2 regions of the Roseococcus sp. GW821-FHT12F05 genome follow, and region 1 is predicted to be linked to the other one. Evidence: predicted binding sites of a transcription regulator. Region 1 holds the regulator's gene; the other holds the start of a gene.
The links. Region 1 encodes LexA, which represses DNA repair genes until DNA is damaged. Its sites were predicted from a motif close to TGTTCTANNTANGTTC; they were not measured.
Positions count from the first base shown of each region.

Region 1 (10,869 bases):
GGTTTCGCGGGGCCCACCCAGATCGGACGCGATGACGGGCCGTGCGAGGGCCTGGGCCTCCGTGACAGTCCGCCCGAAGGCTTCCGGCTCCGTGCTGGCATGGACCACGAGGTCCGCCGCAAGCATGGCCGCCGGCATGTCCGAGACATGGCCCGCGAAGCGCAGGCGATCGGCGACGCCCAGACCTTCGGCGAGGGCGCGAAGCTCATCCACGTAGCGCTCCCGGCCCACCAGATCCCCCGCCAGCACGGCGATCACCCCAGGGAGGCGATCCAGCGCGCGGATGAGGACGCCATGCCCCTTCCAGCGGGTCATCCGCGCCGGCAGCAAGACGACCGCAGCGTCCTCGGACAGGGACCACGCAGCCCGCAGCGCGCTCACGCGTGACGGGTCCACCCGCCCCGGGTCGAAGCGGCGCAGATCCACGCCGCGGGGGATCACCCGGATCGATCCGCTGTCGGCATGCGTTCGCCGGATGTGGTCCGCGATATGCTGGCTGATGGCGATGACCCGCTCGCCCCGAGCCATCACCGAATTGTAGAGCCGCTTTCCGGGCCAGCCCTCGCCATAGGTGCCGTGATAGGTGGTGACGAAATGCGCCCCGCTCCGCCGCGCCGCCAGCAGGGCGGACCAGGCCGGAGCCCGGGAGCGCGCATGGATGATGCGGACCTGCTCCTCGGCGGCGAGCTCCGCCAGACGGGCCGCGTTGCGCCAAATGCCAAAGGGGGACTTGGTGGCGAGCGGGAGCGTCACGTGCCTGGCGCCCAGCGCCTCCAGTTCCGGCACCAGCCGGCCGCCGGCCGATGCGACGATCGCCCGATACCCGGCGCCCTGGATCGCTTCGGCGATTTCCAGCGTCCCGCGCTCGACTCCACCGGAGTCCAGCGCGGGCAGGACCTGCAGGATGGCAGCGGGGCGTGACATGTGACGCGTTGCTAATCCCGGGCATGGACGACGGCAACCATGCGTGCCATCCGACCGTCATGCAGGAACGCATGGGCACCCTCGGCGACACGCCTCTCGCTTATCGCGCGCTGGATGGGAAGGGGCCGGGCGTCGTCTTCCTCGGCGGCTTCCACAGCGACATGACGGGCAGCAAGGCGGCCTATCTCGCGGAATGGTGCGCCGCCCGGGGGCGAGCCTACCTGCGCTTCGACTACAGCGGGCACGGTGCCTCCGGCGGGCGCTTCGAGGAGGGGACGATCGGCCGCTGGACCGCCGATGCGGCATCCGCGCTCGAAGAATTGACCCAGGGTCCGCAGATCCTGGTCGGCTCCTCCATGGGCGGCTGGATCGCGCTGCTGCTGGCGCTGCGCCATGCCGAACGGGTGGCCGGGCTGATCGGCATCGCCGCCGCCCCAGACTTCACGGAGGAACTGATGTGGGAGGAGTTTCCGGCCTCCGTCCGCGACCAGATCCAGCGGGAGGGATCCTGGATGCGGCCCAGCGCCTACGGCGGCGACTATCCCATCACACGCGCGCTCATCGAGGACGGTCGTCGGCATCTGATCCTCGGCGGCCCGATCGCGTTGGAGATGCCGGTCCGGCTGCTGCACGGCCAGGAGGATCCGGACGTGCCCTGGCGGCACAGCCTGCGCATCGCGGAGCGCGTCACTGGACGGGATGTCGAGGTCACGCTCATCAAGGATGGCGATCACCGCCTCTCGACGCCGGAAAATCTCGCGCTACTCGGGCGTACCCTGGGCGCGCTGCTCGGCGAGGATGGCGCGTAGGCCTTCCCGATAGCTGGGATAAGCCCATTCCAACCCCAGGGCGACCTTCGTCCCGGCACTGGAGACTCGACGATTCTCCGCCCAGAAGCTCCGGCCCATCTCGCTCATGCCGGCCCAGGCCTCGGCGAAGGAGAGGCCGGGCGGGGGCTCCATGCCGAGGAGGCGTGCAGCCTCCGCCGTGACCTCGGCCGGTTCTGCGGGCGCATCATCGGCCAGGTGAAGGATTCGGAGGCCAGTCCGGGGCGCATTCGCCAGCGCCGCCAGCACAGCGCGCGCAATGTCATCCCGATGGATGCGGCCGAAGGCGTGGCCCGGGCGGATGACCCGGCGCGCTGTCCCGGCCCGCAGGTCGTCGATGGCGCTACGACCTGGACCATAGATGCCGGCGGTGCGGAGCAGGTCGACGGCCGTGCCGGCCTCGAGCGCTGCCCATTGGCGCTCCGCCGCCAGCCGCCGCTGGCTTCGGGCCTGAGTCGCTGCCGGAGGAGTGCCCTCATCCACCCAGCCGCCCCCGCGATCTCCATAGACCCCTGTGGTCGAAAGATAGCCGACCCAACGCAGCGGTGCCGTGCGGAGAGCCTGTTCGTGAACGGCCCAGACAGGGTCGCCCGCCGGGCCGGGAGGCGCGGTGACGACGAGGTGCGTCGCGAGCGCATAGGGTTCCGGATCCGCGAAGCCGATCAACTGAACGCCGGCGGGCGCCGACGCCGCGACAGGGTCGCGGGCCGTTCCCATCACGCGGATGCCGGCGCGGGCCGCGAGCGAAGCGATCGCGGTGCCGCTGAAACCCAGCCCGATCACCAGCAGGGTCGTGTTCGAGGTCATGACACCCAATCTGTGCGTTGCCGCCACCGCGCGCCAGCACCGGCCGCCCCCGGAAGGGCTGACGGCCGACAAAACATTGGCCTGGCGCCATTTTCCGATTGACCGATTCGGGAGAACCTTCCTAGAACGAATTTCTAGTTGCCGGTTTGTTCACGCCGGCCCAAGGGGAACCCGGGGTTCCCCCCTTTGGGAGAGGTTCAGATCCGATGCTTACGCGGAAGCAGCATGAATTGCTCATGTTCATCAATCGGCATCTCGAGGAGACGGGCTTCTCCCCTTCCTTCGACGAGATGAAGGCGGCCCTCGACCTGAAGTCGAAATCCGGCATCCATCGTCTTATCACGGCCTTGGAGGAACGCGGCTTCCTGCGGCGTCGCGCGCACCGCGCCCGCGCGCTGGAGGTCATGCGGCTGCCCGGCAGCGCGGTGCCTCCGCGCATGGACGCCGCCGAGGAGGTCGCGCCGAACGTCGTGCAGGGGAATTTCGGCCGACCGCCCAAGCAGGACAAACCCAACGCCATCACCCTGCCGCTCTTCGGGCGCATCGCCGCGGGCATCCCGATCGAGGCCCTGCGCGATCAGGGGCAGGGCGTCGACGTGCCCGTCAGCATGCTGGGAAGCGGCGAGCATTATGCCCTGGAAGTCGCCGGCGATTCCATGATCGAGGCGGGCATTCTGGATGGCGACACCGTGGTCATCCGGCGCGGCGACTCCGCCGAGAATGGCGACATCGTCGTGGCCCTGGTGGACGAGAATGAGGTCACCCTGAAGCGCCTACGGCGGCGCGGGAATTCCGTGGCGCTCGAGCCGGCCAACCGGAACCACGAGATTCGAATCTTCGGGCCGGACCGGGTTCAGGTCCAGGGTCGGCTGATCGGGCTGATCCGCAGCTACTGACGCGCTACCTCGCGGTCAGGAGCTTCCAGTCCTCCGCCGCGAGGCTTTCCACCAGGCCTGAAAGATCGGCCTGGAGCTTGGGGAAGTTCGCGCTCCGCCGGATATGCTGCTCGTCCATGTAGAGCGGCCGCGCAATCTCCATCTGGATGACGTGAATGCCCTCCCGGGGGCGCCCGTAGTGCCGGGTGATGTAGCCACCGGCATAGGGGTCGTTGCGCCGCACGCGGTAGCCGAGCCCCTGCAGTCCCGCCTCCAGCACCCGCGTGACCCTCGGCGCGCAGGTCGTGCCGTGGACATCGCCCAGGACGAAATCCGGCGGGTCCAGCGCCTGTGCCGGGTGCGCCGGCATGGAGTGGCAATCGATCAGCAGGCACAGGCCGAAGCGGTCCCGGGTCTCGGCGATTAGGGATGTGAGGGCTGCATGATAGGGTTCCCAGCAGGAACGGACCCGGCGCTCGGCCTCCCAGAAGGAGAGGCGGTGACGGTAGATCGTCTCGCCGGTCGCCACGACCCGCGCGATCGTCCCGAGGCCGGCGCCCACACGCGGGCTTGCGCTGTTCACCCAGCTCGGCAGCGGCGTGTCGAACATGCCCGGGTCCAGCTCCCAGGGCTCGCGGTTGGCGTCGCACCAGGCGCGCGGGAAGCGCGCGGCCAGAAGCGGAGCTCCCAGGGAGGGGGCCGCGGCGAAGAGTTCGTCCACGAAGGCATCCTCGCTCCGCCGGATGCCGACCGCGTCCAGCCGGGTCGAGGCCAGGAAGTCGTCGGGATAGTCGCGGCCCGAATGCGGCGAGGCGAAGACGAGTGGGCTCGTCTGTCGCTCTGGTCGCAACAGGTCATAGGGCGGGGAGTGAGTGGCCAGATCATCCATGCAGAGCAAGCATTAGGCCATGGCAACGGATTTTTGTCACTCGGCTGCCGTATTGGGCATATGGCCGAGAGCCGATTCGCACTTCTCCCGAGCCTGCGCCCGCAGATCGGCGGCCCCCGGCGGCCGGATCCGGTCAAAACCGGCGAAGCCGCCCAGGTTGCCCGGAGGGTGTGGCCTGAACCGGGCGTCCATCCCGGATTCCACGAGCCGTCCCTCCTGTCGAAGCCCGGCGAGATCGGCCAGTCCGAGCCCCAGCGACGAGTCGTGGCCCGGCCGTCCGCCCCGGGCGCCTGCCTCAGCCTCTCCCAGCCGCATGGCCTGCTTCCTCCCGATCGGCTTTATACCCCAGCATCCTTGTGCGACCCTCGACACAATCACAAGGAGGATAACGCCATGCCCGATGGTTCGAGCGAGGCCCCCACGCCCAATGCGGCCGCGATTGCGGAACTGGCCAACAACCTGTCCGACCTGCTTCGGCTGCGGACGCTGCCCTTCGGCATGAAGCTGTTCCGCGACCGCACCGAGATGGAGGCCGTCCCAGGCCTGCGCCGGCCGCAGGAGGGCCGGCGCTTCTCCACGTGCCAGCTCGTGACACAGGCCCGGATGGCCGGTTTCACACTCGCCATCACGCATGACAATGTTCCGGAATTCAGCAATTGCGGCGGCGTCATCGGCCTGAACGCTCCCTCAGAGCTCTATACCTCGGGTCGAAAGATGGACGGCGTCTGGTTCCAGAACATCGAGGCCTCGGCCGCGCACCAGGCACAGATGCCGCGGGTGCCGCCGGAATATCATGGTCTCGTCGTCTCGCCGCTGCGCTCGGCGAGGCTCGACCCGCCGGACGTCTGCCTCTTCTACGGCAATCCCGCCCAGATGATCCTCTTCATCAACGGCCTGCAGTGGCGGAACTACCGCCGCTACGACTTCTCGATCACCGGCGAAAGCGCCTGCGCCGACAGCTGGGGTCGCGCGCTGCGGGATCGGACGGTCTGCCTCTCCCTGCCCTGCTACGCCGAGCGTCGCTACGGCGGCGTGGCCGATGACGAAATGCTCATGGCCTGCCCGCCGGGCGATCTCGCCCGGGCCGTCGAGGGGCTGAAGGGACTGTCCAAGGCCGGGCTGCGCTATCCGATCATGCCCTACGGCCCGCAGGTCGATCCGGCCCAGGGCATGGGAAAGAGCTACGCGGGCAAGGCCTAATTCGCCCCGCCATATCGGGGCCGCGCCAGGCCTTCCTCGACCAGGAAGGCCAGCACGGCATCGGTCAGCGGCTCGCGGACCTCATCGGGCAGGATGATGGCTGTCTTCGGCCCGCCGTCGATGTCCCTGAAGGTTGGAAGATGGATCGAAGTGCCGGCCTGCGGCAGCCGCCGCGCCTGCACCCCCTGGATCAGGAAGACCACCCCGGCGAGCTGCACCTCCACATCGACCATCGCAAAAAGGGTCTTGCTGGCGATGCGCCGCGCATTGCTCACCACGAAGGTAAGGAGGGCAGTATCGGCGGTGTCCTGCATCGCGATGGCCAGCCCCCAAAAATGTCTGGTTGACCGTACTAAATCAGCGACAAGCTCCATTTCAATGCTTAATTTTACTGAAACCGCATGCATTTGGCGAGTGTGGCGCGCCCTGGTGGATTCGAACCACCGGCCTGAAGCTTAGAAGGCTCCTGCTCTATCCAACTGAGCTAAGGGCGCAATTTCGGGTCAATGGGTCCAGTTCTCGCCTCGGTTGGTGCGGAAGTTGTCCGCATAGACCTTGGGCTTGATGGGCTTCGCGCGCGGCGGCTCCTCCACCTCGAAGGAAATGCCGCGGGTCTCGGCATAGGCGACCGCCGCCTCGCGCGTCGGGAAGCGCAGATGGAGCTGATTGCGCGTGTCGCCCGAGCCGGGCCAGCCGGTCAGCGGATCCAGCCGCAGACGTTCCGCCGGTGCGTATTCGAGCACCCATTCATGTGTGTTCGCCCGACCCGACTGCATCGCCGAGCGCGGCGGGCAATGGATGCGTGCCAGGGGCTTCAAACCGCTCATGCAGGAATTCTCCGGTCCTCGACTTTGATATGTTGCGTCAGGCGTCTAGCGGCCGGCAACAACGGTTCTGACACCGGCGGCCTCGAGCAGCGCGCCCGCAAGTGCCTCGGCGAGGCAGGCATAGCCCCGGTCGTTGTGGTGCAGGCCGTCCGGCGACAGGACCTCGGCGGCCGGCAACCCGGCCTCCGCCCAGGCGGACATCAGCCGCCCCCGCGAAAAGAGCGCCACCCGCCGCTCGCGGGCGAGACTGCGCAGGACCTCCGGGAAACGCGCACTGCCCGGCGCCTGGAGGATGCGCGGCGCGCGCTGATTGTCCATCAGCACCACGGCGACGCCGGCCTCGCGCAGGCGGGCGAGCCCGTCCTGCATCTGAGCGGCGAAGACCGAGGGGGCCGCTCCCTTCAGCACCTCGTTGGCGCCGGCCTGCCAGATCACCAGGTCGGGGCGGCGGACGAGGACATCACGATCGAGCCGCGCCAGCATCTCGGCCGTGGTCTCGCCGGATCGCCCAGCATTGATCACGCTGATGTCATGCCCAGGCAGCGCCGCCCGCAGCAGCGCCTCGAGCCGGGCCGGATAGGCCGCGACCGGCGTCGACGCTCCGGCTCCCTCCGTGGAGGAGGAGCCCAGCGCCACGATGGTCACCGAGCTGCGGGACGCGATCTCGGCGCGCAACCCGGGCAGCGGCGGCAGGTTGACGGAGACGCGGGGGCAGCCGCCTGTCGAAGCGGAGCCAGGCGCCACGGACGCCAGCAACATCAGAAGGCCCAGCCAGACACGCATCATGTTAGCTTAGCCCCGAATGACAACGGACGCCACGCGCACCAGATCCGTATTCCGCGATCCACGGGCCGACATCTGCCGAGGCATCGCGCTGTGGATGATCGTGATCAACCACACGCCCGGGAACTGGCTCGGCGCGGTCACGCTGAAGAACTTCGCCCTCTGCGATGCGACCGAGGCCTTCGTGCTGCTGGCCGGCTATGCCGGGGCCTTCGCCTATGCCGGCCGTGCCGACCGCCTCGGATGGCCCAGCGCGGCCGCCAGCCTCATCCAGCGCATCGGCAAACTCTATGTTGCCCATATCTTCCTGATGGTGGTGTTCACCGCCCAGGTCGGCTACTCGGCCGCGACGCTGGACCGGGGAGCCTATCTGGACGAGCTCGCGCTCGATCCCTTTGCCGAGCAGCCCTACCGCACTCTCCTGGAGGCGCTGCTCCTCCGCTTTCAGCCCGCCTTTCTCGACATCCTGCCGCTCTACATCGTGCTGCTGGCGCTGCTGCTGCCGGGCCTGGCGCTGCGGAAGCATCCCTGGCTGCTGCTCGGACTGTCCATCGCGCTCTGGATCGGTGTGCGGCTGACGGATTTCAACCTTCCGCGCTGGCAGGGAGGCGGCTGGTTCTTCAATCCTCTCGCCTGGCAGTTGCTCTTCTTCATCGGCTTTCTTATGGGCCAGTCGGTGCGCGGCGCTCCGGCGCCGCCGATGCCGCAACGAAGCGGCTGGCTCACCGCAGCCGCACTCCTCGTGCTGGGGTCGGGACTTTTCGCCATGATCGCCGTCGAATGGGTCCCGTCGCTCGGGGAACGGCTGCCGGAAGCGATCCCCGCCTTCCTGGCAACGGTGGACAAGACCGCGCTGCACCCCTGGCGCCTCGCCTCCGTCCTGGCCATCACCTATCTCATCGCCCAATACATCCCCCGAGATGCATCCGCCCTGCGGGGGCGATGGACCCGGCCGTTGCTGGCCATGGGCCGGAACAGCCTGCCGGTCTTCTGCTTCGGCATCCTGCTCTCCTTCATGGCGCGGCTGATGCTGGAGGCCGACGACGGCTGGCTCATGCAGATCGCCGTCAATATCCTCTCCATCGGCATTCTCGCGCTCGTGGCCTTCCTTGCGGACTGGCAGAAGGAGGGGCCGCCGCCTCGAGCCGCCTTGCCCACCCATGCGGCGGCTCGCTAACGTGGCGGAGATGTCACACAAGGCCGCCCTGCGGGCCATTCTCTGGTTCCTGGCTGCGCTCCTTCTTCCGGTCTTTCCGGCCGGGGCGGTGCCGGCCTGCGACGTTCCAGCCGACTTCCTGACCTTGCCACGCCCGCTTTTCACCACGTCCCGCGCCCTGCAGAGGGGAACGCTGCGCATCCTGGTGCTCGGCTCGGGCTCGGTCACCGGCAGCGGCGCCTCGACGCCGGAGGCGGCCTGGCCGACACGGCTGCAGGCTCTGCTGGCGGCGCGCTATCCCGGCCGGGCGGTAGAGGTCGCGGTCCGGGGTGGACGCGGGATCAACGTCAACGACCATCTCGCCTTGCTGCGCGACGCTCCATCCGGCCAGGAGCCGGCGCTCGTCCTCTGGCAGGCCGGGACGGTCGAGGCCGTGCGCGGGATGGATCCCGACGAGATGACCGACGCGATGATCGCCGGGCTGGAGCGGATCCGGGGTTGGGGCGCCGATACGATCATCATCGATCAGCAATTCTCCCGTTTCCTCCGGGCCAACACCAATATCGAGCCCTATCGCGAAAAGCTCAGGCTGATCGCGGCGGCAGCGGGCGCGCCCGTGTTCCGGCGCTACGACCTGATGCAGCACTGGGTGGAGACGGGCGCGCTGGACCTGGAGCGCACGCCGCGCCGCGAGATCGCGGCGGCGATGGACCGGCTGAACGATTGCCTTGCCCGCGCCATCGCCGCGCTGATCGTCCAGGGCGTCACGGAAGCGCGTTGATCCCGAGGGATCAGGGAAGTGCTTCCAGCACTGCGCGCGTCGCCTCCGCCGTGCCCGCCACGCCGCCGACATCCGCCGTGCGCAGCCCGCCCTGGAACGCCGCGTCCACGGCCTGACGGATTTCCTCGGCCGCTTCCGTGAGGCGGGAGCCGGCGCCGCGCATCGCCAGCCAATCGAGCATCATGGCGGCGGAGAGGATCGTCGCGGTCGGATTGGCCTTGCCCTGCCCGGCAATGTCCGGTGCCGTACCATGGCTCGGCTGGAACACGGCATGAGCCTCGCCGAGATCGGCCGAAGGCGCGAAGCCCATGCCTCCGATCAGCCCGGCCGCGAGGTCCGAGAGGATGTCGCCGAACATGTTCTCCGTGGGCAGCAGGTCGAAATCCCAGGGGCGCCGGATCATGTCGAGCGCCATGGCGTCCACATAGGTGGCGTCGTGCCGCACATCCGGATACTCCGCGGCGACCTCTCCGAAGATCTGCCGCAGCCAGGCGAAGGCGCGGAAGACATTGGCCTTGTCCACCAGCGTCACGCGCCCGGGTCGGCCGAGCCGCGCAGCACGCTGGCCGGCCAGCTCGAAGGACATCCGCGCGAGGCGCAGGGAGGTGCCGCGCGTCATCCGCAGCGTCTCCTCGGCCATATCAGGCTTGACGAGGCCCTTGTCCTTGGAGAAGAACAGACCCTCGGTGCTCTCCCGCAGGATCACGAAATCGATCTTCGCCGCACGCGGATCGGCCAGCGGCGAGGGCACGCCCGGAATGGCACGGATGGGCCGCACCCCGCCGAAGAGGTCCAGTCGCTGACGCAGGGTGATCTGCGGCGCCAGCTCGGTCCCGTCGGCGTGGCGGATGCCGGGCCAGCCCATGGCACCGAGCAGGATCGCATCGGCTTTTCGCGCGCGCTCGAAGACCTCGTCAGAGAGGTCGGTGCCGGTGTCCCGATAGGCGAAGGCGCCGGCGCGGAGCTGCGTGAAGCCGAGGCCCAGCGCATGCCGCGCATCCACTTTCTGCAGGACCGCGATCGCGGCCTCCATCACCTCCGGCCCGATGCCATCGCCGGCCAGGACCGCGATATCGAGAGAGTTCATGGCCTTGCGCTTCCGGTTCCCATGGCGCCAAGCTAACCGCACGACACGAAGCGGCAAGAGCCGCCGGACGGAGGAAGCCATGACGATCACGCGCCGCGCCCTGCTGGCCGCCCCTGCCCTGTTGCCGCTTGCGGCGAAGGCGCAGTCCGGATGGCCGGAGCGCCCGGTCCGGATCATCGTCCCCTTCCCGCCCGGTCAGGCCGCCGACATCTTCACGCGGCTCGTGGCCGACCAGCTGTCGCAGCGCTGGCCGCAACGCGTCGTGGTGGACAACCGTGGCGGCGGCGCCGGGGCGCCGGGGCTGGAGGCGGGCGCGCGCGCCGCCCCTGACGGCTACACGCTGACCGCGGGCACGTCGGGCACGCTGAGCGTGAACCCCTCCGTGCTTCAGCGGCTGCCCTATGATGCCGAGCGCGACTTCGCCTTCATCAGCAACATCACCATGGTGCCGCTGCTGATGATCGCGCATCCGAGCTTCCCGGCTCAGACGATCCAGGACGTCGCGGCCCTGGCCCGCGCAAGGCCCGGGGAGATCAACATCGCGTCGGCGGGCCCGGCGACGAGCCAGCACCTTGCCATCGAGCTGCTGCAGCTCCGCACCGGCCTGCGATTCAACATCGTCCACTACCGCGGCTCAGGACCGGGCATCTCGGATCTCGTCGCCGGCAATGTCCCCCTGATGATGGACAGCGTGGCGAGCGCGCTGCCCCAGA
Region 1 covers NZ_JBXAQB010000002.1:392,861-403,729, forward strand. The annotation lists gene AC1ROY_RS06685 (glycosyltransferase family 4 protein) at 1-924, opposite strand, end outside; gene AC1ROY_RS06690 (alpha/beta hydrolase) at 948-1,733, shown strand; gene AC1ROY_RS06695 (Rossmann-fold NAD(P)-binding domain-containing protein) at 1,686-2,558, opposite strand; gene lexA (transcriptional repressor LexA) at 2,765-3,454, shown strand; gene AC1ROY_RS06705 (N-formylglutamate amidohydrolase) at 3,459-4,322, opposite strand; gene AC1ROY_RS06710 (hypothetical protein) at 4,359-4,637, opposite strand; gene AC1ROY_RS06715 (DUF169 domain-containing protein) at 4,716-5,522, shown strand; gene AC1ROY_RS06720 (hypothetical protein) at 5,519-5,836, opposite strand; tRNA gene AC1ROY_RS06725 (tRNA-Arg) at 5,940-6,016, opposite strand; gene AC1ROY_RS06730 (ETC complex I subunit) at 6,026-6,349, opposite strand; gene AC1ROY_RS06735 (SGNH/GDSL hydrolase family protein) at 6,395-7,135, opposite strand; gene AC1ROY_RS06740 (OpgC family protein) at 7,152-8,309, shown strand; gene AC1ROY_RS06745 (SGNH/GDSL hydrolase family protein) at 8,320-9,069, shown strand; gene AC1ROY_RS06750 (isocitrate/isopropylmalate dehydrogenase family protein) at 9,080-10,156, opposite strand; gene AC1ROY_RS06755 (Bug family tripartite tricarboxylate transporter substrate binding protein) at 10,236-10,869, shown strand, end outside.

Region 2 (10,869 bases), on a different contig from region 1:
CGGAAAGCTGGCGTGCGACCTTGAGACTGTCCTGCCCGATCATGCGCATCTTGAAATCGTCCTCTACTCTGTCGTTGCGGGTTTAAGCATGACGACGGTTCACGGTCCATGGAGGCGAGCCTGATCGAGGCGCAGGAATTGGCGTGCTGGCGCGCGGAAAGGCTTGTTTTTGATTGCGTCTCATTCGCAATTGAGCCGGGCGACGCGCTGCTGCTGACGGGCGCGAACGGGGCGGGCAAGTCGTCGCTGCTGCGAGTATTGGCGGGGCTGCTGCCGGCAGCGGCGGGGCGGCTGCTGTGGAGCGGCGCGGATGCCTTCGCCGACCTGCCGGTGCATGGCACGCGGCTGCGCTACCTCGGCCACCAGGATGCGCTGAAGCCGGCGCTGAGTGCTGCGGAGAACCTGGGCTTCTATGCAAGCCTGCATGGCGGAGATGTCATGGCCGCCCTGGCCGCGCTCGGCCTCGCTGATCTCGCGGAGCTGCCGGCGCGGGTGCTCTCCTCGGGTCAGAAGCGGCGGCTGGCGCTGGCGCGGCTGGCGCTGGGACACGCGCCGCTCTGGCTGCTGGACGAGCCTTCCGTGGGGCTGGACGCGGCATCGGTGGAGAAGCTGGCGCCGCTCTTCGCCACGCATCGCGCCGCGGGCGGCATGGTGATCGCGGCCACGCACCTGCCGCTGCCGCTGCCGGACGCCCGGGAGCTGCGGCTTTGATCCCACTCCTGTCTCGCGAGCTGCGGCTGGCCTTCCGCCACCCGGCCGACACGCTTGCGGCCGTGATGTTCTTCGTGCTGGTGGCCGCGCTCTTCCCCTTCGGCGTCGGCCCCTCGCCCGAGCTGCTGGCGCGGCTCGCGCCCGGCGTGCTGCTGGCCTCCGCGCTGCTGGCGGCGCTGCTGCCGCTCGACCGGCTCTTCGGCGCCGAGGCGGAGGACGGCTCGCTCGACCAGCTCCTGCTGAGCAGCCTGCATCCCGCCGCGATCGCGGCGGTGAAGGCGCTGGCGCACTGGATCACGACGGGCGTGCCGCTGGTCGTCGCCACGCCACTTGCCGCGGCGCTGCTGAACCTGCCCGTCGAGGCCATGGCGGTGGCGATGATCGCGCTGGCGCTGGGCTCGGCGATCCTGTCGCTGCTGGGCGCGGCCGGCGCGGCGCTGACGCTGGGCGCGCGGCGCGGCGGCGTGCTGCTGCCCCTGCTGGTGCTGCCGCTCGCCATCCCGGTGGTGATCTTCGGCGCCGCGGCGATCGAGGCGGCCGCCTCGGGCCTCGAGGCCCGGCCCTTCCTGCTGTTGGAGGCGGCCATGCTGGCGCTGGCGATCCCGCTGGCGCCGCTGGCCGCGGGAGCCGCGCTGCGGGGGGATTGAGACCTCCTCATTTCACGCGACTGACACCCAAAGCATCCGGATGACCGGTTAAGTCAGCTCCTCCGCTGAGAGGGACAACCGATGCTTACCCGCCGCTTCGCCCTGGCCGGCCTCATGGCTTCCCCATTGGCCACCCCCTTCGTCTCTCGCGCTGCCCGCGGGGACGATGCGCAGATCGACGTGATGAGCATTTGGGGCAGCGACCGGCCCTTCCAGAAGGTGGTGGACGCCTTCAACGCCAGGCGGCTCGGTGTCACCCTGCGTAATCGCTTCTCCGCGAATTACGAGGAGGCCACGGCCCAGGCCACCGCCAGCATCGCCGCCGGCCGGCCGCCGGCGCTCATGACCACGGGCTGGAAGTTCGGTTCCTACGCGAAGCGCACCCTCGGCGCCCGCGACCTGCGCGAGATCGATCGCGAGCTCGCCGGGCGGCTGATCGCCAACTTCGTCCCCTCGGTGCATCAGCTGGTGACCATCGACGGCGCGCTGATCGGGCTGCCCTGGGCCATGTCCACGCCGATCACCTACGTCAACCTGGCGCTGTGGCACGAGGCCGGCCTGCCGGAGGTCCCGCAGCAGTTCGACACGGACTGGCTCTACGCCCAGGCGCGGGCGATGGACGCGAAACTGAAGGGCCGGCATGCGGCCTACCGCTCGGCGCTGGCGCTCTCGAACAACGAATGGACCAGCCAGTCCTTCATCCAGAATGCGGGCGGCTTCCTCATCGATCCGCAGGGCCAGCTCACGCTCAACCGCCCCGAGGCCATTGCCGGCATGGAGGCCTATTGCGCGCCGGCGCATGAGGGGCTCTGGCAGCCGGTCAACGGGCGCGAGCAGGACACGGCCTTCGATGCCGGCGCGCTGGCCATCGTCACCACCTCCTCGACGCGGGTTTCGGTCCTGAAGGGCCTGCCCTTCCCGGTGGCGACGGCGAAGTTCCCGGGACTGCCAGGCCGCTCCCGCCGGATGAACAGCGGCGGCAATTTTCTTGCGATCTACGCCCGCAACGCGGAGCAGGCCCGGGCCGCCATGGCCTTTCTCGAATTCTGCGCCTCGGCCGAAGGGCAGACGCTCTGGTCGGAGGTCGGCTACCTCAACACCTCCGTGCATCCGCTGCCGCTGATCGCCCCGGAGATGGCCGCCGCCGCCGCGCAGCTCGCCGACGGGCTGACCGCGGAGACCATCTGGCCCGGCCGCCGCGGCTTCGAGGGCCAGGACATCTGGCGCCGCTGGGTGACCCGCATGCTGCTGAAGGAGGTACCGGTCGCCGAGGGTATGGCCCGCGCACAGGCCGAGCTGGCCCGGGTGGTCGTGGCCTGAGGGCTTTCGGGGCACGGATCGCCCCCTACCTCTTCGTCGGCCCCGCCGTCCTCGCGGTGCTGGTCTTCCTGTACCTGCCGATCCTCGCCTCGGCGGGCCTGTCGGTGAGCGACTGGAACCTGCTCTCGCCGGAGGCTGACTTCGTCGGGCTGGAAAATTACCGCACGCTGCTCGACAGCGAGGATTTCGGCCATGCGGCCCGAAACACCTTCTGGTACGTCGCGATCCTCGTGCCGGCGCAGATCGTGCTGCCGCTGGTCCTGGCACTGGCCCTGACCCAGGTCGCCTCGCGCCGGCTGAGCCAGACCTATCGCAGCCTGCTCTTCCTGCCGACGATCCTGGCCTATTCGGTCGCCGGCGTGGCCTGGTCCTGGCTGCTCTCGCCGGTGAACGGCGTGTTGAACGAGGTGCTGGCTGCGCTTGGCCTGCCGCGCTCGCGCTGGCACACCGACCCGGACCTCGCGCTGCTCTGCGTGGCCGTGGTGACCTTCTGGAAGACCTTCGGGCTTAACATGCTGCTCTGGGCGGCAGCGCTGCTGGGCATCCCGAAGGAGGTCCACGAGGCCGCGCGAATCGACGGCGCCGGGCCCTGGCGGCGCTTCTGGACGATCGACCTGCCGCTGATCGCGCCCACCGCCTTCTTCATCGCCGTCACCACGGTGTCGCACGTGCTGGACGACATCGTCGGCGTGATCGACGTGCTGACCGAGGGCGGGCCGGCCGGGCGCAGCAGCAGCCTGCTCTTCTTTCTCTGGCAGCGCGGGCTGGCCTTCTTCCAGTTCGGCGAGGCCAGCGCCGTGGCGGTGATCATGATCGTGCTGGTGCTGGCGGTGACCGCGCTGCAGTTCCGTCTGTTCGAGCGGCGGGTCTTCTATCGGTGATGCGCTGGCTCGCGCACATCCTGCTGGCGGTCGCGGCCGTGCTGACGGTGCTGCCGCTGGTCTGGATCGCCAGCGCGGCCTTCACGCCCAACCACCTCGTGCTGAGCGACCCCATGCGGCTCTGGCCGCGCGAGCCGACGCTGGCCAATTTCTTCGATGCCGCGCGGCGCTATCCCGTCTGGACCTGGCTCGGCAACTCGGTGCTGACGGCCAGCGCGATCACCGCCGGCAAGCTGGCGCTCTCGCTGCCCGCCGGCTTCGCCTTCGCCCGGTTGAGATTCCGCGGGCGGGAGACGCTGTTCTGGATCATCCTGGCGACCATGAGCTTTCCCGCCGTCGTCGCCATCCTGCCGAGCTACATCGCCATCGTGCGGCTGGGGATCTTCGACACCTACACGGCGATGATCCTGCCGATGATCCCCTATATCGGCTTCTACGTTTTCTACGCCCGCCAGGTCTTCCGGCGGCTGCCGGATTCGATCTTCGAGGCCGCGCGGCTCGACGGCGCCGGGCTCTGGCGACAGTTTTTCGGCATCGCGCTGCCGAACGTCCTGCCCTCGGTGGCGGCGCTGGCCGTCATCGCCTTCCTCGGCGCCTGGAACATCTATCTCTGGGCGCAGCTCGTGCTGGAGGAGCCGGGGCGAAAGACCATCGTCACCGGCATCGCCATGTTCGCCGATGCCGAGGGCGGGCAACGGCTCTGGGGGCCGCTGATGGCGACCAGCTTCCTGTCCGCGCTGCCGGTTTTGCTGCTCTTCCTGGCGGCGCAGCGCTTCATCACCGAGGCTTTCGCGCCGGGATCGGCCGAGCATTGAGCGGCATCCTGCTGATCGCCACCACGGCCATCGACCGGATCTGGCGGCTGGACGCGCCGCTGCGGCCGGGCTCGCGCCTTGCCTGGCGGAGCATCGAGGAGCGCTTCGGCGGGGGCGGCATCAACACCGGCGGGCCGCTGGCCGTGCTGGGGCATCGCGTCGCGGTGGCGGGGGTGGTGCATGACGATCCGAAGGGGCGCGCCCTTCTGGCGGAGCTGGCGCGGCTCGGCATCGACGCCGGCCCGACCGTTATGGTGCCGGGTGAGACGCCGCTGACGGAAATCCTGGTCGAGCCGCAGGGCGAGCGCACGCTGATCCACCCGCCGCGCGCGCCTGGGCCCCGCCCGGCGCCAGCGGTGTTGGAGGCCGGGATCGTCTACGTGAACGCACGGCAGCTGCCGGCGGAGACCGAAGCGGCGCTCGCGGCGCATCCCATGGTCGTCGCGCAGTTCCCGCTCGACGAGACGATGGCGCATCCGGCGCGGATCCTGATCGGCTCGCGCAGCGACCTGCCGGAGGGCGATCCCGCCGCCCTGCTGGCGCGCGGCCGCGCGACGACGGGATGCGAGGCCCTGGTGCTCACGGACGGCACGGGGCCGGTGACGGTCGTGGCGGAGAAGGTCTCGACGGTACCGGTGACCCCGGTGGCCAGCACGGACACGACCGGTGCCGGGGACGTCTTCGCCGCCGGCCTGCTGGACGGGCTGGCGCGTGGCCTGCCGCTCGCCGAGGCGGTGCGGTCGGGCTGCGCGCTGGCGGGAAAATTCCTGTCGAGGCCGCGCCTCAGTCCGCGTTGATCAGCTCCAGCGCCGCACCGCGCAGCTCCTCGAGCGAGGCGCGCGCGGTCTCGGCCACGCCGGGGCGCAGCTGCGCCTGCATCGCGCTCTGCGCTTCCTGCCAGAGAGGTAGCGCCTCAGTGAGCCTGGCGCGGCCCGCGGGGGTGAGGCTGTAGGTGATGCGCCGCCCCTTGCCTGGCGCGCCGACCAGCAGCCCCGCATCGAGCAGCCGCGTCAGATTGCGGGTGAGGGTGGAGCGCTCGATGCCCAGCTTGTCGGCGAGCTCGCGTGCGGAATCCGCCTTTCCGGTGGCGACCACGATGAGCACCCCGAATTGCGAGGGCTCCAGCCCCAGCGGCGCCAGCTTGGCGGCATAGGCGCGTGAAATGAGGTTCGCGGTCCGGCGCGCGGCGAAGGCCAGGCACTGCGTCCGGATCTCGGTGCAGGCTTCCGTGGCATCGTCGGCGGTGAGGAGGGGTTTGCGGACCATATGATGCATATACACAACAAATGGCACGATTTGAAGAGGTCTTTGCAACCTCTCCGGGATTTCTGCAGAAGCGGCGTCACGCTGGCCGGAAAGACAAAAGACAGAAGAGGGGGCCCCGGCGGGGACCTAGTTGGGGGGAGTGTCGCCCCGCCGGGGATGTCGCCGCGCCCGGGGGGAAGTTCGGCGCGACGGCAATAGCGTTCATATTGGAGCGGTTCGGCCGCTCCGGATTGTCGTTTTGTAGCCTTCCCGATGGCGGGCGGTTCCACCCGACCTCGGCCAGGCTCAGCGGCAGGTCACTCTCGTGTTCCCCGGCAGGTCGCTCACGGTCAACGCGCCAGAGCCGGTTGGGTTGTGCACCATCTGGCGGCCCAGCAGGACGGCCTGCGACGTGCCCCAGCGGCCGAGCTTCGTGAAATGCGTCCCGTTGGGCCGGTTGTTTGCCTGGTGGGCGATGAAGGCGACGGCGAAGTTCACCTCGAGGCCCGTCGTGTTCTGCAGGATCAGCCAGTAGCTCGTGGTGCTGCTGGTGCTGGTGGCGCTCACCGTGCTGTAGAAGCTCGCGGCTTGCAGCCGGCCTTGGCAATAGGACGGATTGCCCTGCGCCGCAGCCTGGGTGACGGGGGCCGCCGCGAAGCCGAGGGCGGTGGAGGCGGCCAGGGCGGCCATCAGGATGTGCTTTCTCATGTCTGTCTGCCTTTTCCCATCGGGGGTTTTCGTTGTACGATGAGGGAAGGCTATCGGGCGCTGGCGATAGCAACCAATCCGTGAAAGCAGTTTCCCCGATCGGTGTTGCCTATCGGTATCCATCCAGCTTGCATCATGGGTTTGTTCTATTTATGTTCTGATGTGATGGCCAAGGATCGCACCCGCTTCGTCTGCCAGTCCTGCGGCGCCGACCACCCGAAGTGGCAGGGGCGTTGCGACGGCTGCGGCGAATGGAACACCCTCGTCGAGGAATCGACGGCGCCGCGCGGCCCCGGCCCGGCCGGCAAGGCGCCGCTCGGGCGCGGCATCGACCTCGTCGGGCTCGCCGGCGAGAGCGCGCCCCCGCCGCGCCACCTCACCGGCATCGCGGAGCTCGACCGCGTGCTGGGCGGCGGCTTCGTGCCGGCCTCGGCGGTGCTGGTGGGCGGCGATCCCGGCATCGGCAAGTCCACCATCCTGCTGCAGGCCGCGGCGCGGATGTCCAGCGCGGGCAAGCGCGTCCTCTACATCTCGGGCGAGGAGGCGGTGGCCCAGGTGCGGCTGCGCGCGCGTCGCCTGGGCCTGCAGGACGCGCCGATGGCGCTGGCGGCGGCCTCGGCCCTGCGCGACATCATCGCGAGCCTGGAGGCCGAGAAGGACGCCACCCTCGTCGTCATCGATTCCATCCAGACCATGTGGCTGGACGCGCTGGATTCCGCGCCCGGCACCGTGGCCCAGGTCCGCACCTGCGCCTTCGAGCTGATCCGCTGCGCCAAGGCGCGGGGCTTCGCCCTGGTGCTCGTGGGGCACGTCACCAAGGAGGGCACGCTCGCCGGCCCGCGCGTGCTGGAGCACATGGTCGACGCCACGCTCTACTTCGAGGGCGACCGCGGCCACCAGTTCCGCATCCTCCGCGCCACCAAGAACCGCTTCGGCGCGACCGACGAGATCGGCGTCTTCGAGATGACCGAGGGCGGGCTGATGGAGGTCACCAACCCCTCCGCTCTCTTCCTGGCCGAGCGGCGGGGCAATATCGCGGGCAGCGCGGTTTTCGCCGGCATGGAGGGCACGCGGCCCGTGCTGGTGGAGGTGCAGGCGCTGCTCTCGCCCAGCAACGGCGGCAGCCCGCGCCGCCAGGTGGTGGGCTGGGAGGGCGGGCGGCTCTCCATGCTGCTGGCCGTGCTGGAGGCGCGCTGCAACCTCACCTTCGCCCAGGCGGACGTGTACCTGAACATCGCCGGCGGGCTGCGCATCAACGAGCCGGCGGCGGACATGGCGGTGGCGGCTGCGCTGGTCTCCGCCATCACCGACCGGCCGACGGATCCCGATGCGGTGTATTTCGGCGAGGTCGGGCTGTCCGGCGAGATCCGGCAGGTCTCCCAGGCCGAGCAGCGGCTGCGCGAGGCGCAGAAGCTGGGCTTCTCGGCCGCCGTCCTGCCGCGCCGCGTGGCCCGGGGCAACAAGCCGCCGGCGCCGATCGAGGGGCTGAGGCTGACGGAGGTCGGGCATCTGGCGGACCTGGTGGCGCCCTTCGCGGCCAGCACGCTCAAGCGGGAGAAGGCGCGCGCATGACCCGCCTTTTCCTGGACCGGCTGGCGACGCCGATCGGCGAGGCGCTGCTGATCACGGACGAGGAGGGATGTCTCCGCGGCCTCGACTGGTCCGACCACGAGGCCCGGCTGACCTACCTCCTCCGCCTGAACTACCGCCCCTTCGCGCCGGAGCCGGGCGCGGCCCCCGCGGTCATGCGGCGCGCGCTGACCGCCTATTTCGAGGGTGAGCTCGGGAGCCTTGCCTCCGTCGCCTGGCAGACGGTCGGCACGCCCTTTCAGCGGGCGCTCTGGGCGGCCCTGACGACGATCCCGGCCGGCGAGACGCTCAGCTACGGCGCCCTGGCGGCAAAGCTCGGCTCGCCGCGAGCGGTCCGCGCCGTGGGGGCGGCCAATGGCGCCAACCCGATCAGCATCGTGCTGCCCTGCCATCGGGTGATCGGCAGCAATGGCTCGCTGACCGGCTATGGCGGCGGGCTGGACCGCAAGCGCTGGCTGCTGCGTCATGAGGGCGCGGCGTTCCGGGAGTCGAGCGCGGCCTGATCTCTCCGCGAATGTGACGCAATCTCAACTCTTCTGGGGGACTCACGCGAATCACAGCGGCCCGCTATACGCGGCGCAGCATGACCTGGGCCGACGGCATTCTCCTGATCGTGATGGTGGCCTCGGCCATCCTCTCCTTCCTGCGGGGATTCGTGCGCGAGGTGCTCGGCGTCGCCGCCTGGATCGGCGCCGCCGTGGCCGCCTTCACCTTCCGCCAGCCGGTCGTCGCCCTGCTCAACGGCGCCATCGAGCCGGACTGGCTGGCCGACGGCGTGGCGGTCGGCGTGATCTTTCTGGTGGTGCTGGTCGTTCTCAAGCTTGTCATCCACGCATTGGCGGGGCGCGTGCAGCGCAGCCCGCTGGGGGGTGTGGATCGCTCGCTCGGGGCCATATTCGGCCTTGCGCGTGGCGCCTTCATCGCTGCTTTGGCTTATGTTCTCGCCGGGCTCTTCGTGCCCGCCGTCGAGCGCTGGCCCGAAGCGGTGAGGGAGGCCCGGGCGCTGCCTCTCGTCGTCGATGTCGCGAGATGGGTTGTCGGCCTGATGCCGGAGGAGTATCGCCCCCGCATCGCCGCGCCCCCCGAGCGACGTGAGCCGACGCAGGAGGATCTGATGCGCCCGCCTGCCCGCAATCGAACCTGAAGGCCGCCCCCATGCCCCTTCCTCTCTCGGACGACGACAAGTTCCACGAGGAATGCGGCGTCTTCGGCGTCTGGCGCCACAAGGACGCGGCGGCGCTGACCGCGCTCGGCCTGCACGCCCTGCAGCACCGCGGCCAGGAGGCCTCGGGCATCGTCACGCTGGACGATGCGGGCAGCTTCCATGCGCATAAGGGCCTCGGTCTGGTCGGCGACATCTTCGGCGATGCCAAGGTCATGGCCGGCCTGCCCGGCAGCGCCGCCATCGGCCATAACCGCTACGCCACCACGGGCGAGACCGCGCTGCGCAACGTGCAGCCGCTCTTCGCCGATTTCGAGTTCGGCGGCTTCGCCGTCGGCCACAACGGCAACCTCACCAATGCGGGCGTGCTGAAGCGGGCGCTGGTGCGCCGCGGCTGCCTCTTCCAGTCCACGACGGACAGCGAGGTCTTCGTCCACCTCATCGCCATCAGCCTCTACTCCACGGTGCTGGACCGGCTGATCGACGCGCTGAAGCAGGTGCAGGGCGCCTATTCGCTGGTGGCGCTGCACAACGGCGCGCTGATGGGCGCGCGCGACCCGCTGGGCGTGCGGCCGCTGGTGCTGGGTCGCCTGAACGATGGCTGGGTGCTGGCCAGCGAGACCTGCGCGCTCGACATCGTCAGCGCCGAATTCGTGCGCGACATCGACCCGGGCGAGATCGTCATCATCGACGACACCGGCATCCGCTCGGTGAAGCCCTTCTCCGCCACCGAGAACCGCTTCTGCATCTTCGAGTATATCTACTTCGCCCGGCCGGACTCGGTGATGGAGGGCACGCCGGTCTACGACACGCGCAAGCGCATCGGGGCGGAGCTGGCCCGCGAGAGCGGCGTCGAGGCGGATGTGGTCGTGCCCGTGCCCGACAGCGGCGTGCCCGCCGCCATGGGCTATGCGGTCGAATCCGGCATTCCCTTCGAGCTCGGCATCATCCGCAACCACTATGTGGGCCGCACCTTCATCGAGCCGACCGACCAGATCCGCCACCTCGGCGTGAAGCTCAAGCACAGCGCGAACCGCGCGGTGCTTGAGGGCAAGCGCGTCATCCTGGTGGATGATTCGATCGTGCGCGGCACCACCTCGAAGAAGATCGTCGAGATGGTCCGCCAGGCCGGGGCGGCCGAGGTCCATATGAGGATCTCCTCGCCGCCCACCACGCACAGCTGCTTCTACGGCATCGACACGCCCGAGCGCAGCGAGCTGCTGGCCGCCAAGCACGACCTGGCCGAGATGGCGAAGCTGATCGGCGTCGACAGCCTCGCCTATATCTCCATCGACGGGCTCTACCGCGCCCTCGGCAAGGCCGGGCGCGACAGCGAGAAGCCCGCCTTCTGCGACGCCTGCTTCACCGGCGACTATGCCATCCCGCTCACCGACATGACGGACAATGCCGAGCGCCGCGGCAGCCTTCTGAAGGCCGGCGCGTGAGTTCAGGACTGCTGGCAGGACAGGTCGCGCTCGTCACGGGGGCCAGCCGGGGAATCGGCCGGGCCACGGCGCTGGCGCTGGCGGGCATGGGCGTGCACCTCGTGCTGACGGCGCGCAGCCAGGGCGGGCTCGAGGAGACGGACGACCTGATCCGCGCATCCGGCGGCACGGCGACGCTGCTGCCGCTCGACATGGTGCGCGAGGCCGAGCAGCTCGACATGCTCGGACCGTCGATCGTGGAGCGCTTCGGCCGGCTGGACGTGCTGGTGCATGCCGCCGGCGTGCTGTCGAAGCTGACGCCCGCGGCGCACATCACGCCGCGCGACTGGGAGGAAAGCCTCGCGG
Region 2 covers NZ_JBXAQB010000007.1:19,147-30,015, forward strand. The annotation lists gene acnA (aconitate hydratase AcnA) at 1-49, opposite strand, end outside; gene ccmA (heme ABC exporter ATP-binding protein CcmA) at 124-711, shown strand; gene ccmB (heme exporter protein CcmB) at 708-1,358, shown strand; gene AC1ROY_RS17980 (extracellular solute-binding protein) at 1,440-2,678, shown strand; gene AC1ROY_RS17985 (carbohydrate ABC transporter permease) at 2,735-3,559, shown strand; gene AC1ROY_RS17990 (carbohydrate ABC transporter permease) at 3,559-4,374, shown strand; gene AC1ROY_RS17995 (PfkB family carbohydrate kinase) at 4,371-5,171, shown strand; gene AC1ROY_RS18000 (MarR family winged helix-turn-helix transcriptional regulator) at 5,158-5,640, opposite strand; gene AC1ROY_RS18005 (hypothetical protein) at 5,926-6,327, opposite strand; gene radA (DNA repair protein RadA) at 6,493-7,899, shown strand; gene AC1ROY_RS18015 (methylated-DNA--[protein]-cysteine S-methyltransferase) at 7,896-8,420, shown strand; gene AC1ROY_RS18020 (CvpA family protein) at 8,501-9,061, shown strand; gene purF (amidophosphoribosyltransferase) at 9,073-10,524, shown strand; gene AC1ROY_RS18030 (SDR family NAD(P)-dependent oxidoreductase) at 10,521-10,869, shown strand, end outside.
Region 2: the regulator LexA is predicted to act here: its motif matches at 6,470-6,485, upstream of radA (DNA repair protein RadA).